DNA from 4 places in the Krasilnikovia sp. MM14-A1259 genome. Region 1 is predicted to be linked to each of the others. Evidence: riboswitches for the same ligand, from Rfam matches in the RefSeq annotation. Region 1 holds a riboswitch; each other region holds the start of a gene.
The links. Region 1 has a riboswitch for cyclic di-AMP ahead of ACMCNK_RS25685 (coiled-coil domain-containing protein). Riboswitches for the same ligand answer to the same signal wherever they lie in the genome.
Positions count from the first base shown of each region.

Region 2: another riboswitch for cyclic di-AMP. It lies ahead of ACMCNK_RS32005 (C40 family peptidase); the one in region 1 lies ahead of ACMCNK_RS25685 (coiled-coil domain-containing protein).
Region 3: another riboswitch for cyclic di-AMP. It lies ahead of ACMCNK_RS01240 (transglycosylase family protein); the one in region 1 lies ahead of ACMCNK_RS25685 (coiled-coil domain-containing protein).
Region 4: another riboswitch for cyclic di-AMP. It lies ahead of ACMCNK_RS10715 (C40 family peptidase); the one in region 1 lies ahead of ACMCNK_RS25685 (coiled-coil domain-containing protein).

Region 1 is NZ_BAAGAJ010000002.1:5,673,817-5,677,014, reverse strand. It holds gene ACMCNK_RS25695 (ABC transporter ATP-binding protein) at 1-339, shown strand, start outside; gene ACMCNK_RS25690 (coiled-coil domain-containing protein) at 360-1,379, opposite strand; cyclic di-AMP (ydaO/yuaA leader) riboswitch at 1,383-1,519, opposite strand; cyclic di-AMP (ydaO/yuaA leader) riboswitch at 1,813-1,950, shown strand; gene ACMCNK_RS25685 (coiled-coil domain-containing protein) at 1,953-2,969, shown strand; gene ACMCNK_RS25680 (glycoside hydrolase family 65 protein) at 3,025-3,198, opposite strand, start outside.
Region 2 is NZ_BAAGAJ010000002.1:7,019,514-7,022,711, reverse strand. It holds gene mraZ (division/cell wall cluster transcriptional repressor MraZ) at 95-526, opposite strand; gene ACMCNK_RS32005 (C40 family peptidase) at 983-1,765, opposite strand; cyclic di-AMP (ydaO/yuaA leader) riboswitch at 1,805-1,924, opposite strand; gene ACMCNK_RS32000 (MurT ligase domain-containing protein) at 2,438-3,198, shown strand, end outside.
Region 3 is NZ_BAAGAJ010000002.1:171,639-174,836, reverse strand. It holds gene ACMCNK_RS01245 (hypothetical protein) at 1-648, shown strand, start outside; gene ACMCNK_RS01240 (transglycosylase family protein) at 828-1,433, opposite strand; cyclic di-AMP (ydaO/yuaA leader) riboswitch at 1,439-1,613, opposite strand; gene ACMCNK_RS01235 (NADAR family protein) at 1,936-2,463, shown strand; gene ACMCNK_RS01230 (Ig-like domain-containing protein) at 2,497-3,117, opposite strand.
Region 4 is NZ_BAAGAJ010000002.1:2,450,208-2,453,405, reverse strand. It holds gene ACMCNK_RS10725 (glycosyltransferase) at 1-125, shown strand, start outside; gene ACMCNK_RS10720 (hypothetical protein) at 145-648, opposite strand; cyclic di-AMP (ydaO/yuaA leader) riboswitch at 1,058-1,219, shown strand; gene ACMCNK_RS10715 (C40 family peptidase) at 1,229-1,825, shown strand; gene ACMCNK_RS10710 (hypothetical protein) at 1,885-2,013, opposite strand; gene ACMCNK_RS10705 (glycoside hydrolase family 3 protein) at 2,160-3,198, shown strand, end outside.

The DNA of each region.
Region 1 (3,198 bases):
GGCATCAACGAGCGCGGCGACTTCGGCTCCCTGCCGATGAAGACGTACTCCTCCGGCATGGCGGCCCGGCTGCGCTTCTCCATCGCGGCCGCCAAGAAGCACGATGTGCTGCTCATCGACGAGGCGCTGGCCACCGGCGACGCCAAGTTCCGCCGCCGCAGCGAGCAGCGGGTCCGCGACCTGCGCGAGGAGGCCGGCACGGTGTTCCTGGTGAGCCACAGCGAGCAGTCGATCCGCGACACCTGTGAGCGCTCGATCTGGCTGGAGTCCGGCCTCATCCGCGCCGACGGCCCCACCGAGGACGTGCTGAAGGAGTACGAGGACTACATGCGCCGGTAGTCCCCGTACTCCCGCGCCGATCAGCGCACCGACAGGTGCACGTGGTTGGTGTGGTCGCTCGACGGGTCCCCGTTGCCCCGGGTGTACGCCTTCCAGCCGCTGCTGGGCAGCCAGATCCGGCGGAACCAGATGACGTACAGCACGTTGAGCCGGTCGGCGTTGCCGATGAAGAAGTTCGCCAGCCGGTCGCCGTAGTCGCGGCTGGCACCGGAGGCCACCCCGCCGAAGCCGCCCTTGTCGGCGGCGAAGTCGCAGGCCCGGCCCTTCGGGTGCTCCCCGAAGCTCTGGTGCCGGAAGCACGCCACGAAGTGGTTGAAGCCCGCACTCTGCGCCTGCTGCATGGCGAAGAGCAGGCGGGGCGTGATGCAGCCGGTGGTGGTCGGGTCGTCAACCGTGCAGCCGGTGCCCAGGTTGCGGGGAGCCGTGGCGGATTTGGTGCTGTTGCCGCCGGTCGGTCCCTCGACGTCCTGGCCGCCGCCCGCGGCCTTGAGCGCGGCCTCGGCCTGGGCCTTGCGCCGGGCCATGACGTTGAGCTGCTTCTGCTGGTCGCGGATCGCGGCGTCGATCTCCAGCTTCGCCTGGGCCTGACCGTCGCGGGTCTGCTTCAGGTTGTGCATCGCCTCCTCCTGCCGGACCCCGTACGACCGCAGAGCGTCGGCCCGGTCCAGCAGGGTGTGCGAGTCGGACGCCGTGAGCAGCGCGCTCATCGGCCCGAGCCGCCCCGTCCGGTACGTCTGCTGCGCGATCTCGTCCAGCGCGGCCTGCTGCGGGCCGAGCTCGACGTCGAGTTTCTGCAGCGCCGCGGCCAGTTCCTGCTGCCGCTGCTTGGACTTGGCCAGTGCGTCCCTGGCGTCGACGAAGCCACGGGACGCAGCATCGAGCGCGTCGGTGAGGGATTTGGTGCCGCCTTCGTCGTCGCCGGGCGCGGCCAGCGGCCGGGGTGCCGCCGAGGCCGCCGAACCGGTGACGACCGGTACGGACACGACGACCAGCAGGGCCAACAGCGTCGCCCACAGCCGGCGGGCAGGGGTGTGCCGCACGTGCGTTCCTTCCGTCGACCGCCGACCGGGTTAGCTGACGGGTTCGGGACGGAAGTGGCCCCTACCGCGCGGTGGCGCGGATTCACCCCAACGAACGTGGTTCCCCGGCTCGCCCGCGGGCGATTAGGCGGTGGTTTCCGCCGGCGCCTTTCCTGACGCCGTTATGAAACGGAGACCGTGTCGAAGAATACCTACTCGCGCGGGATTCGACAGGGGTCACACGTTCAGTTATCGCGCGCTGACAACGCGTCACGAAGTGAGAGAAGCGCAACGATTCACATTGACCGGCGTTACGGCCACGGAACCGGCGATTCCCCTGGGTGAGTCACGGAAAGTTGTTGCCCGGTAACGCATCTGGCACCGGCTGTCTAGATGATTCGTCAGGTAAGCTGGCCGCCGGTCTTGCCAGGAAGGCACCACCCCCAAAGGTGCCGGCAGGCCACCACCTAATCGCCTTCGGGCGAGCCGGGGAACCACGTTTGTGGGGTGAATCCGCGCCACCCGCGCGGTAGGGATCGCTTCCGTCCCGAACCCGTCAGCTAACCCGGTCGGTGGTCACGTGGAAGGAAGAGAATGACGGCTAGACACCGCCGGTGGCTGACCGTAGCCCTGGCACCGCTCGTCGCGCTGACGATGCTCGCCGCCCCGGCCGCCCCGGCCAGCGCGGAGCCGGGCAGCGGCACCGCCTCGCCGGACGAGGGCACGGACCCCCCGCTGCTCAACGAGGTGATGGAGTCGACCAACCGTCGCTTCGTCGCCGCCAAGGCCGCCGTGGCGAAGTCGACGAAGGCCCAGCTGGCGCTCGCCATCGACGTGAAGAACGCCGAGGCCAAGCGGGACGTTCTGCTCCCCGAGGTCGGCGCGGTCGCCGGGCAGCAGTACCGCACCGGGAACCTGTCGGGCATGAGCTACCTGCTCAACTCGAACAGCTCCGACTCCTTCCTCAAGAAGGCCATCTCGCTCGAAGAGATCAACTCGATCAACGACGAGAAGCTTCACGAGCTGAACAGCGCGATCGACGAGGTCACCTCGACCAAGGAGCGGCTGGACGCCGAGATCAAGTCGCAGCAGCAGAACCTCGCCGCGATGAAGAAGCAGAAGGAGACCGCCGACAAGGCGCTCGCGCTGGTCGGCGGCGAGAGCCTCACCGGCGGGTTCGTCGTGGCCAAGTCACCGGAGGCCGCCCCCGCCCCGCGCAACTCCGACGGCGGATTCTCCCCCGAGGCGTGCACGGTCAACGACCCCACGACCAACGGATGCATCACCCCGCGCACGTTCCACCTCTACAAAGAGGTGAAGAAGGCGGGCTTCGACCGGTTCGTCGGCTGTCACCGCGACGGGGGCCCGTTCGAGCATCCGAAGGGCCGCGCCTGCGACTGGTCGCTGCAGGACAAGGGATTCTCGGTCGCGCACAACGCGGACATGAAGAACTACGGCAACAACCTCATGGCGTTCCTGGTCCGCAACGCGGACCGGCTCGGGATCTACTACGTCATCTGGTTCAAGCAGATCTGGTTCCCGGCCACCGGCTGGCACACCTACCACGGACCGAGCGCACACACCGACCACGTACACGTGTCGTTGCTCTGACCGCACGCGGAAACGGCCCCCGTCCGGTGGACGGGGGCCGTTCGCGTGACCGCACTCAGCCGTTGGCGTTGGCCCGGCGCACCGGCGCCCGGCCCGCGGGCTGCTGCGGCGCGGAGCCGACCGGCGGGGCCGGCGGGATCGGTACGGTCACCGGCTTGACCTGGGTCACCTCGATCTCCTTGCCGTGATGCACCAGCTCCAGCCGGGCGGCGCCGCCGCCGTTGCGCAG
Region 2 (3,198 bases), 1.3 Mb from region 1:
GGGAAGAGGCGCCAGGAGCGGGAGCGGCTGGAGATCTCGCAGTACGGCGGCAGCGACGTCCGAGCCGCCTGCACGGCCCGCACCCGGTGGCGCCCTACAGTCCGCCGGGCAGCACCCCCTCCTCGATGTCGGCGAATTCGTCCTCACTCGCCGAGAGGTACTGCTCCCAGGACTGCTTGTCCCAGATCTCCACCCGCGTGCTGGCCCCGATCACCACGAGCTCGCGGTGGAGTCCCGCATACTCGCGCAGGTGCGCGGGGATGGTGACCCGCCCCTGTTTGTCGGGGACCTCGTCGTGCGCGCTCGCGAAGAAGACCCGGCTGTACGCCCGGGCCGCCTTGTGCGTCACCGGCTGCTCGCGCAGTTGCCCCGCGATCCGCTGGAACTCAGGCATCGGGAAGACGTAGAGACAGCGCTCCTGCCCCTTGGTGATCACGACACCTCCCGCCAGCTCGTCCCGGAACTTCGCCGGGAGGATCAGCCGGCCCTTGTCGTCGAGGCGCGGGGTGTGCGTGCCGAGGAACATCGGCCCTTACCCCCTGCCCCCAGGCGGTTTCGCGGTCCGCCGTTTCGCTCGGGCCGGCAAGTCCTCCGGGGAGCCGCCCGCTGGTGCCATCTCACCCAAGGGGTGTCATGTCCACCTGGAGCCGGTCCCAACTCGGCCTGCCAATGCGCTCCACCTTACTCCACTTCCCTCCACCCGCAACCGGAATGCCGCGTTTCGCGAGCCCGGTTCGCAGACGAAAGCGCACGTCAGACACATGGAGGCGCGGTGGAGGGCCGAGCGCCCGATCGGGCAGATCATGTTTCCGACATGCGGCGCAGTCGGGCACGAAATCCCCGCGAATCCAGACGTTCGGGGGTTGCACAGCCCCTCGGATCGCGGCGCGGGGAGGAAAGTGGAGGGCCGGCAACGACAGTGGGGCGTGACCCGAACCGGGTCACGCCCCACTGATGTCGTGATGCAGGAGGTACCGCTACCTCACACGGCGACGCGCCGCACGACGTAGTTCTTGCTCCAGATCTTGTGCTTGCCCACCGTGGCGCCGGAGTGCGGCGAGTCCCACATGTAGCCCCCACCGGCGTAGATGGCCGCGTGGTAGCCGTGCGAGCCGGAACGGAAGACGATCAGGTCACCGACCTGCGCGTCGGACTTGCTGACCGCCGTGCCGACGCGCTGCTGCGCGTTGGCCGTGTGCGGCAGGTTCTTGCCGGCGGCCTTCTTGTACACGTACTTCGTGTAGCCCGAGCAGTCGAAGACCCGGGGACCCGAGGCGCCGAACCGGTACCGCGCACCGCGGTGCCGTTCAGCCTCGGCCAGGATCTTCGCCCCGCTGGACGTCACATTGATCTTGACAGCCCGGGTGGCCGTACCGCGGTAGCTGCCCGCCCCGGTGAACTCCGTGCGCAACCAGGTGGTCGAGCTGGGAGTCGTCTTGAACGCGGCGGACCCGTTGGCACCCAGCCCGCGGGTGACCAGGGTCTGCCACTTGCCGTTGCGCTTGGCCTGCAGGCGTACCGAGCCCGTGGTCACGGCCTGGCCGGTACCCGGGTCGATCACCGTCGCCGTCACGTAGACGGCCTGGCCCCACTTGATCGTGCTCTTGTTGACCCGATCGGTGATCCTGGGCGTCACCGCCTCCGAGGCCGCCAGGTTGGTGGCGGTGCTGGTGGCGGCTGCCGCGGCGGCCGGCGTGGTGACCAGCTGGCCGGCGCAGAGGCAGAGACCCAGGGACAACGCTAGGGTGCCGGTACCGACGGACATGCGGCGGCCCCGGCTCGAACGACGTTCGTGCACGGTAGAGAGTTCCCTCCGGCACGCCTGCGAGGTTAGCTGTCGGGTTCGGGCGGGAAGGTTGCCCGGCCGCCGTTGGCGGCTTCACCCCGAGGTCCGGCACCCCCGCCGAACCGGCGGAAGCACCGAGCGGACCGGAATTGGGTCCCCCGTCCCTGCCCCCCATTGCCTTGTGTGTGGTCGCGCGGTGCATGGTCGTGTCGCCCGGGCCGGGGCAGGGCTCGGCGTGGCTCGGTTCGACACGAGCGGCGAGCGATCGCTCACCACCAGAAACCTTCCTAGCCGAATTCGAAGTTCAACGCTGGATCAAGATCGTTAACAGAAGATATTGGCACGCTGGCGCGTGTCCGGTTATGGCAACGGCGCGACAAATGCCGCCACACAGCGTTGCCTTGTGATTACCAGTGGGTGATGGTTACGGGTGAATCAGAACACACAAAAAGCACCACGACGGCCGATCATGCTCCAGGATGGACTCCCCCGTTTCTGGCGCCAAGCCTCCCAAAAAGACCATTGCGGACGCCACCCGGCCGATCCGGCAGTCCACCGAAAGCACGAGATCCGTCACGGAGCGGACGGGCCGGACGACCACTCCACGTAGTGCCCGGCTCCGGTACCCTCGCCTGCGTGACGGACGGGAAGATGCCCTTGCGGGCCAAGGTCGCGAGCTCCGTGTCGCGTACCGCGGCCGCGCTTTCACGGGCGGCGGGACGCGGCGACGGCTCGGTCATCGGCGGCTGGATCGGCCTCAAGATCGACCCCGACCTGCTGGCACATCTCGCCGCGGGCCGCGCCATCGCGCTCGTGTCGGGCACCAACGGCAAGACGACCACCACCCGCCTCGCCGCCGCCGCCCTCGGCGTGCTCGGGCCGGTCGCCACCAACTCGTTCGGCGCCAACATGCCCACCGGGCACACCTCGGCCCTGGCCAAGGCCGGGGCCACCCCGTTCGCGGTGCTGGAGGTGGACGAGCACTATCTGGCCCGGGTCATCGAGGCGACCACGCCGCGGGTGATCGCGCTGCTCAACCTCTCCCGCGACCAGCTCGACCGGGCGAAGGAAGTGGCGATGATGGCGCAGCTGTGGCGCACCGCGCTGGCCGCCCACCCGGACGCCCACGTCGTCGCGAACGCCGACGACCCGATGGTCGTCTGGGCCGCCGTGGGCAGCCCCCACGTCACCTGGTTCAGCGCCGGGCAGCGCTGGCACGACGACTCCTGGGTCTGCCCCGAGTGCGGCTCCGCCATCCACCGCGAGGGCGGCGACTGGCGGTGCACCGGGTGCGCGTTGCGCCGGCCGCAGCCCCAATGGCGCGTCGAGGACGACGGCGTGCTCGACCCCCGCGGCGACTGGCACCTGGTCAAGCTGCAACTGCCCGGCCACGTCAACCTGGGCAACGCCGC
Region 3 (3,198 bases), 5.5 Mb from region 1:
GAGGCCGGGGGCGGTGACCCGGGTCGTCTGCTCGACGACGCCGCGGCCACCGCGGCGCTGACCACCGCTGCCGACCGGCTGCTGCCGGCCGGGCATCGGCGTGTCGCAACGGACTCCCGTGGCGGGACGATCCCCCCAGTACGGCCAGAGACGTGCCGTGCGACGCTCGTCCGCCAGGCAGCGGCTGAGCGAACGCGTCCCCACACTGTGGACGCCGCGCAGAAGTACAAGATTTCGGTGGGCCCCCACCCGGAGGTGACGGTCACTCTCGGCATCACGTCGTATGTGACGCCGGTCCGTGACTTCCGAAGCGATCAGGAGTTGGTTGACCGGTGCGCGCACCTCACCATCCCGTCGCCGGTGGCTGACACCGGCGTGTTGGAGGGCGGGTACGTGCGAGGGGCCGCCCCGGTCGTGTCGTATCCCGCGTATCGCACCGACTTCACCATCACCGGGCGGGTCCGCACCTTGGCGGTGGTGTCGACGGTGCTGTCCGAGCGTGCCCTGGTTGGGCACAACGTCGTGTCCGTCGAGCTCCTGTTGAGCAGCACCGGTGGGCCGCCGTCGGCGGAGGTGTTCAGGTACCGCGACCGGCTCGGCGAGTCGCTTCTGCTCGCGGTTGTCGGCGGCCTGCGGGTCGACCGGTGAGCCGCGCAGGTGACACCCGGCGTGCAGGCATCTCGCCGGACCATTGAGCGTGTGGACGCTTGGCTGCACCGCATGCGCGGTCCGGGTCGAACCGGCGATCACGGCCGGCGTCGCGGGCATCCCCGGCCGGTGACGTGGACGGCCGCCCCGGCCGGATATGCCAGGGCGGCCGTCCACGATCACAGGGCCAGGTGCTGGCCCGGACGGATCAGGTGCGGGTTGCCGCCCAGAACACCGCGGTTCAGTTTGAACAGCGTGCGCCAGCCGCCCTTGATGTGGTGCTTCTCCGCGATCGACGCCAGCGTCTCGCCAACACGTACGATGTGGACCCGCCCGTGGGCCTGGGCCTTGTGGGCCCGATGTGCCTTGTGGGCCCGGGGCGCCTTGTGCGCGCGATGTGCCTTGCCGGCCTTGTGCGCGGCCGTCCGGTGTGGCGTCGAGGAGCCCGCCTTCGCGCCACACACCGGCCATGCGTGGATGCCCTGGGAGCGCAGGACATGCTCGGCGACCGCGATCTGCTGCTCCCGAGTGGCCTTGTCGGCGGTGCCGGCGTACTTCGTGCCGCCGTGTCCGGCCCAGGTGCCGCGGCTGAACTGCAGCCCACCGTAGTAGCCGTTACCGGTGTTGACATGCCACCTGCCGCCGGACTCGCACTTTGCGATGGCGTCCCAATTGACGCTGGACGCGGACGCCGGAGCGGCGGGCCCGAGCAGGGCCACGGTGCCGGTGACACCGGCCGCGATCACGCCCAGCATCAGGCGGGCGGGCTTTCGGAACTGTGCCATGACAGAGAACCTCCACGCCTGCGAGGTCAGCTGTCGGGTTCGGGCTGAGTTGCCCGGCCGCAAAGTGCGGCTTCACCCCGAGGCGCGCTGCAGCGCGCCGAGGAACGTATGGGTCCCCCGCTCCAGGCCTGGTTGAGGAATGCCCGAGCTACGACGGCCTGGATTCGGCGTTATCGTCCACGGGGCCCGCATTGGCGGACGTGGCGACGCTAGCCACGGAAATCACGGTGCGGCAACGAAATCCGGCCTGATCGTGAGATCGGTCTCTTGTTGCCAGACCTCCCGGCCGCCCGGATCCGGCATCGGCTAACGGACATCGCCGCCGAGAGGTTGGCGAACGTCGAAATACCGCGTGGACGGCTGTCGCGATTGTCCGCGCCATGTGTGGGCGGACCAGGACTTTCGTACTGGTCGGCGGTTTCCCGGTGGTGGTGTTTTCCGGGAGCTGTGTCGCTGCGCTCGTGCGGTGTTTCTGTCGTACCCAGGCCGTAGCGTGCCGGGCGTGAACACGACTGAGGATCGCTTGTACTTTTTCTCCGGATCCGCCGACCCGCCGCCCGGGCAGGGAGTCCACGAGCAGGTTGCCGACCCGGCCCGCTATGCCGCGCTGGCGGGCGTGCAGCATTGGCGACGGATGCTGTCGAACTTCTGGCCGGCCGACATCACGCTTGGCGAGCGTACGTATCGTACGGTCGAGCACGCGTTCCAGGCGGCGAAGATCGCCTTGGTGGATCCGGAGCTGGCCAAGGGGTTTGCCGTGGAGAGCGGCACCGATCTGGCGCGTGGCGATGGTGCGACGGCGCGGAGGAACCGCAAGCTTGTGCTGTTGGACGCCGCCCAGCTGCGGCAGTGGGACGAGCGCAAACATGCGGTGATGCGCGACGCGATGCATGCGAAGTTCAGTCGGCACGAGGAGCTGCGCGTGGTGTTGCTGGCAACCCTGCCGGCCCACCTGTGGCACGGCACGGGCCGTGGTCAGCCACCCGTACGCATCTTCGACCTGGAGTCGATCCGGGACGAATTGGTCTGAAGTGGAGCTCTGACGTCAACGACTACTGGGATTTCAGCCCCGGTACCAGGTGCGGGTGCTCGCATAGCGCACGTTGCCGACCTTGTCGTTACGCCCGGACCTGCACCTTCGTCGTCCTGGGCCGATTCTTGGTGTTCCGCTGTAGGTGCCGGTCTTGACCGGCAGTGAGTAGGGCGCGGCAGTGTCCACGCCGACGTACCTGCCGTTCGACCAGAGTTCCGCCCTCGCCACCCCCGACACGTCCTGGACGTCGCTGAGCGTCGTGGTGAAGGTGCCTTGCAGCCGCGCCTGGCGTGCCGGCGTGACAGTCGCGACGGTCGGGCCCGAGTCATCGATCCGGCCGTACCAATTCGCTGAGCCGATGTTGCCCGCGGCGTCCTGCGCGTCGATTGAGAACACGCCCTCGAATTCCGTGACGTGGATTGTCGCTTTCCAGAGGTTGGTGCCCGGCTGGCGGATCATCGGGACACCACCCGAGGCCGTTACCGCGGTGACGTCCGGGTCCGTGGTGACGACGATGTCCACGGGATTGCGCAGCACCGCGCCCTGGCCCGGCGAGACGATCGAGACCTGCGGGGACAAGGTGTCGAAGCGGACCACCGTCGTGCGCTGCCCGACGTTGCCCGCGTAGTCGCATGCACGGACAGTGACCAACCGTTCACCATTGGTGTCGGCGGGAGCCGTCAGCTGCATCGGCGCGGCTCGGAGACCGACGCCCGCTGCGGGCGTCTTTTC
Region 4 (3,198 bases), 3.2 Mb from region 1:
ACGCGACGGCCGCCGTGGACCGGGCCCGCCAGGCGTACTCGTGGAAACGGGCGGCGGCCCAGGTGGGCTCGGTCTATGCGGTGGTCACGGGCCGTGGCCAGATGGGGGAGGAAGCGATCGCCTGACCGGCCCCGGCCCGCGGACTCAGTTCCCCAGGGCCGTCGCCAGATCGGTGCGGAACCGGCGCTCGCTCTCGGTCACGGTCTCGCCGCCGATGCCCAGCACGCCGCCCGTGGTGGCCGCGCCGACCACCGAGTCGGCGATCTCCACCAGCCAGTGCCGGTACGTCTGCGCGTCCGCGGCGGGGGCCTTCGCGGCCAGCAGCGCGGCGGCCTGCGTCGCGCGCTGCAGCACGTCCGCGGCGTACGCGGCAGGGTCGTCCGGGGCGATGACGGGCGGTTCCTCGCCGCGCTCGGGGTCGCCCGCGAGGTCGACCACGGCCGCGGCGATCGTGGCGACCAGCGGGCTGGCGCTGGCGCGGGCGTCCGCGATCTCGTCGAGCCCGGCGGCGCTCTCGGCGCGGGTCTTGCGGGCGCCGTCGGGGGTGGCGGCGCTGGCGGCGGTCAGCACCGACTGCGGCAGGCCGGTCAGCAGACCCCACTCCGCGTCGGTGTATCCCAGCGTGGCGTACATCGGTTCGTCCGTCACTCGGGTGTCCTTTCCACGGTTGTCGGCGACCGGGAGAACATTCTCCTGGACTGCCGGAACGGACGGGATCTGTACCCGCCGTGTGCTGGGCGGAATCCTCATCCGGTCCCGCCGCGTATGTCGCCGACCGTACGGGCAGGCACCCTCTGCCGCCGGGGTCCCGGTTCACTGCGCCGCCGAGCCGCGCACCCGGGTGTGACGTACGCCACGGTTTGGCGTCCGGGTCGTCCACTTCCGGGGTTGTTGGGCGCGCCATGTCCCGCGAGGTACGGGCCCGCGCGTCGGGTTCGGTAGTCGCGAGGTCCCTGCAACGGCAGTGGCGCTGAGCCGGTCCGGCGGCATGCCGACGGTAAGGCGCACCCCGATTTCGGGGCGCCGCTTCCGGCCGCGGAGTCCTGCCCGCTGGAAGTGCGAACGAAGACTGACTCCTATCAGTGACTTCGATGGGCAGGAACGGGGGACCCAGTGCGCCGGTGCCGGACACCGGCTTGGGGTGTGGTCGCGCAGCGCGCGACGGGCCACTTCAAGGCCTAACCCGACAGCTAACCTCGCACGCGGGTTGAAGGATCAGGATGCCTGAATGTTCCACCGTCACCAGCCGGTTCTGCGTCGCCTCGCCCTGTTCGGGATCGCCGCAGCGCTGGTAACCACCGTCAACCTGAGTACAGCGGCGCCGTCCTCGGCGGCGTCGGGCGACTCGGCGGCCGTTGCCGTCGGGTCGGGTGCGCGGTTGACCGCGGCGCAACGCGCCGCCAAGGCCCGCGCCACCGCGGCGCGGGCGGCCCGGTTGCGGGCAGCCCGGGCGGTCGCGGCGGCCCGGGTAAGGGGCTTGCAGATCGTCGCGTACGCCAAGGCGCAGAAGGGCAAGCCGTACCGCTTCGGGGCGCACGGCCCCACGGCGTTCGACTGTTCAGGTCTGGCGGGGTATGTGTACCGCCAGGCGAAGCTGAAGCTGGGCGGCACCGCGAATGCCCAGTACAGGCAGACCCACCGGATCGCAAAATCCCAGCGGCGCCCCGGTGACCTGGTGTTCTGGCTTCGCGGCGGGCACGCCTACCACGTCGCGGTCTATGCCGGTCACGGCAAGGTGTGGCACGCCCCCAAGCCCGGCAGCCGGGTGAAACTGGCTGCGATCTTCGAGCCCGGTCGCGTCAAGTACGGACGCGTCGGCGTCTGAACAGGTAGGTGTGAAGGCCGCCCCGGATCCGGGGCGGCCTTCGCCGTTTGCGTCGGAGTTCACTTGCCGCCGAACATGCGGCGGATCGCCCAGAACAGGATGAGCGCGGCGAGGGCGACACCGAGCAGCCGCACGGCATGTACCTGGGACCAGTCCACGCCGGACGTCGCCAGAACGGAGCTCTTCACGGCGTGCACTCTAGCGGCGCCGTAATAGAAAGGTTTGTTGACTGAAGGCGGGCGGGATGTGACCATTGGTCCGTCCGCCGCGTCCACGACGGTTGCCGGGTGTTCAGCAGGCGCGTGGTCGATCGTCACCGGAGGTGCGGGGGCTCATGCCGCGACAAGGGGACCTGCCGGAGCTCGCCGCCGCCGTGCTGCAGCCCGGCTTCGTAGGCACCACCGCACCGGACTGGGTGCGCCGCCGCCTCGCCGAGGGCCTGGGCGGCGTGGCGCTGTTCGCCCGCAACGTCGAGTCGGCCGCCCAGGTGGCGGCGCTGACCGCGCAACTGCGGGCGGAGCGGCCGGACGTCATCGTGGCGATCGACGAGGAGGCCGGCGACGTCACCCGGCTGGAGTCCCGCCACGGCAGCTCGCGCCCCGGCAACCTGGCGCTCGGCGCGGTCGACGACATCGCGGTCACCGAGGCCGTGGCCCACGACCTCGGGCTGGATCTCGCGTCCGCGGGCGTCACCCTGAACTACGCGCCGGACACCGACGTCAACTCCAATCCGGACAATCCGGTGATCGGTGTGCGCGCGTTCGGCGCGGACGCCCAGTTGGTCGCCCGGCACGGCGCCGCGTTCGTTGCCGGTCTGCAACGCGCCGGTGTGGCCGCGTGCGCGAAACACTTCCCGGGCCACGGCGACACCAGTGTGGACTCCCACCACGCCGTGCCCGTGATCGACCGCAGCCGCGCCGAGCTGGACGCGTGCGAGCTGCTGCCGTTCCGGGCCGCGATCGCCGCCGAGGTGCAGGCCGTCATGACCGGCCACCTGCTGGTGCCCGCGTGGGATCCGGAGCTGCCCGCGACGCTGAGCCGGCGCATCCTCACCGGACTGCTGCGCGAGGAACTGGGCTTCACCGGCCTCATCGTCACCGACGGCATCGAGATGCGCGGCGTACGCCGACGGTACGGGCTGGCCGGCGCCGCCGTGCTGGCGCTCGCCGCGGGTGCCGACGCGATCTGCGTGGGCGGGGACCACGCCGACGAGGAGACCGCGGTGCGGCTGCGCGACGCCATCGTGGCCGCGGTCCGGGCCGGTGACCTCAGTGAGGAACGCCTGCACGACGCTGCCTCGCGGGTCCGCCGCCTCGCCGCGTGGACCACGGCCGCCCGTCCCGGGAACCCGTCCGGCACGAATCCGACCGGCA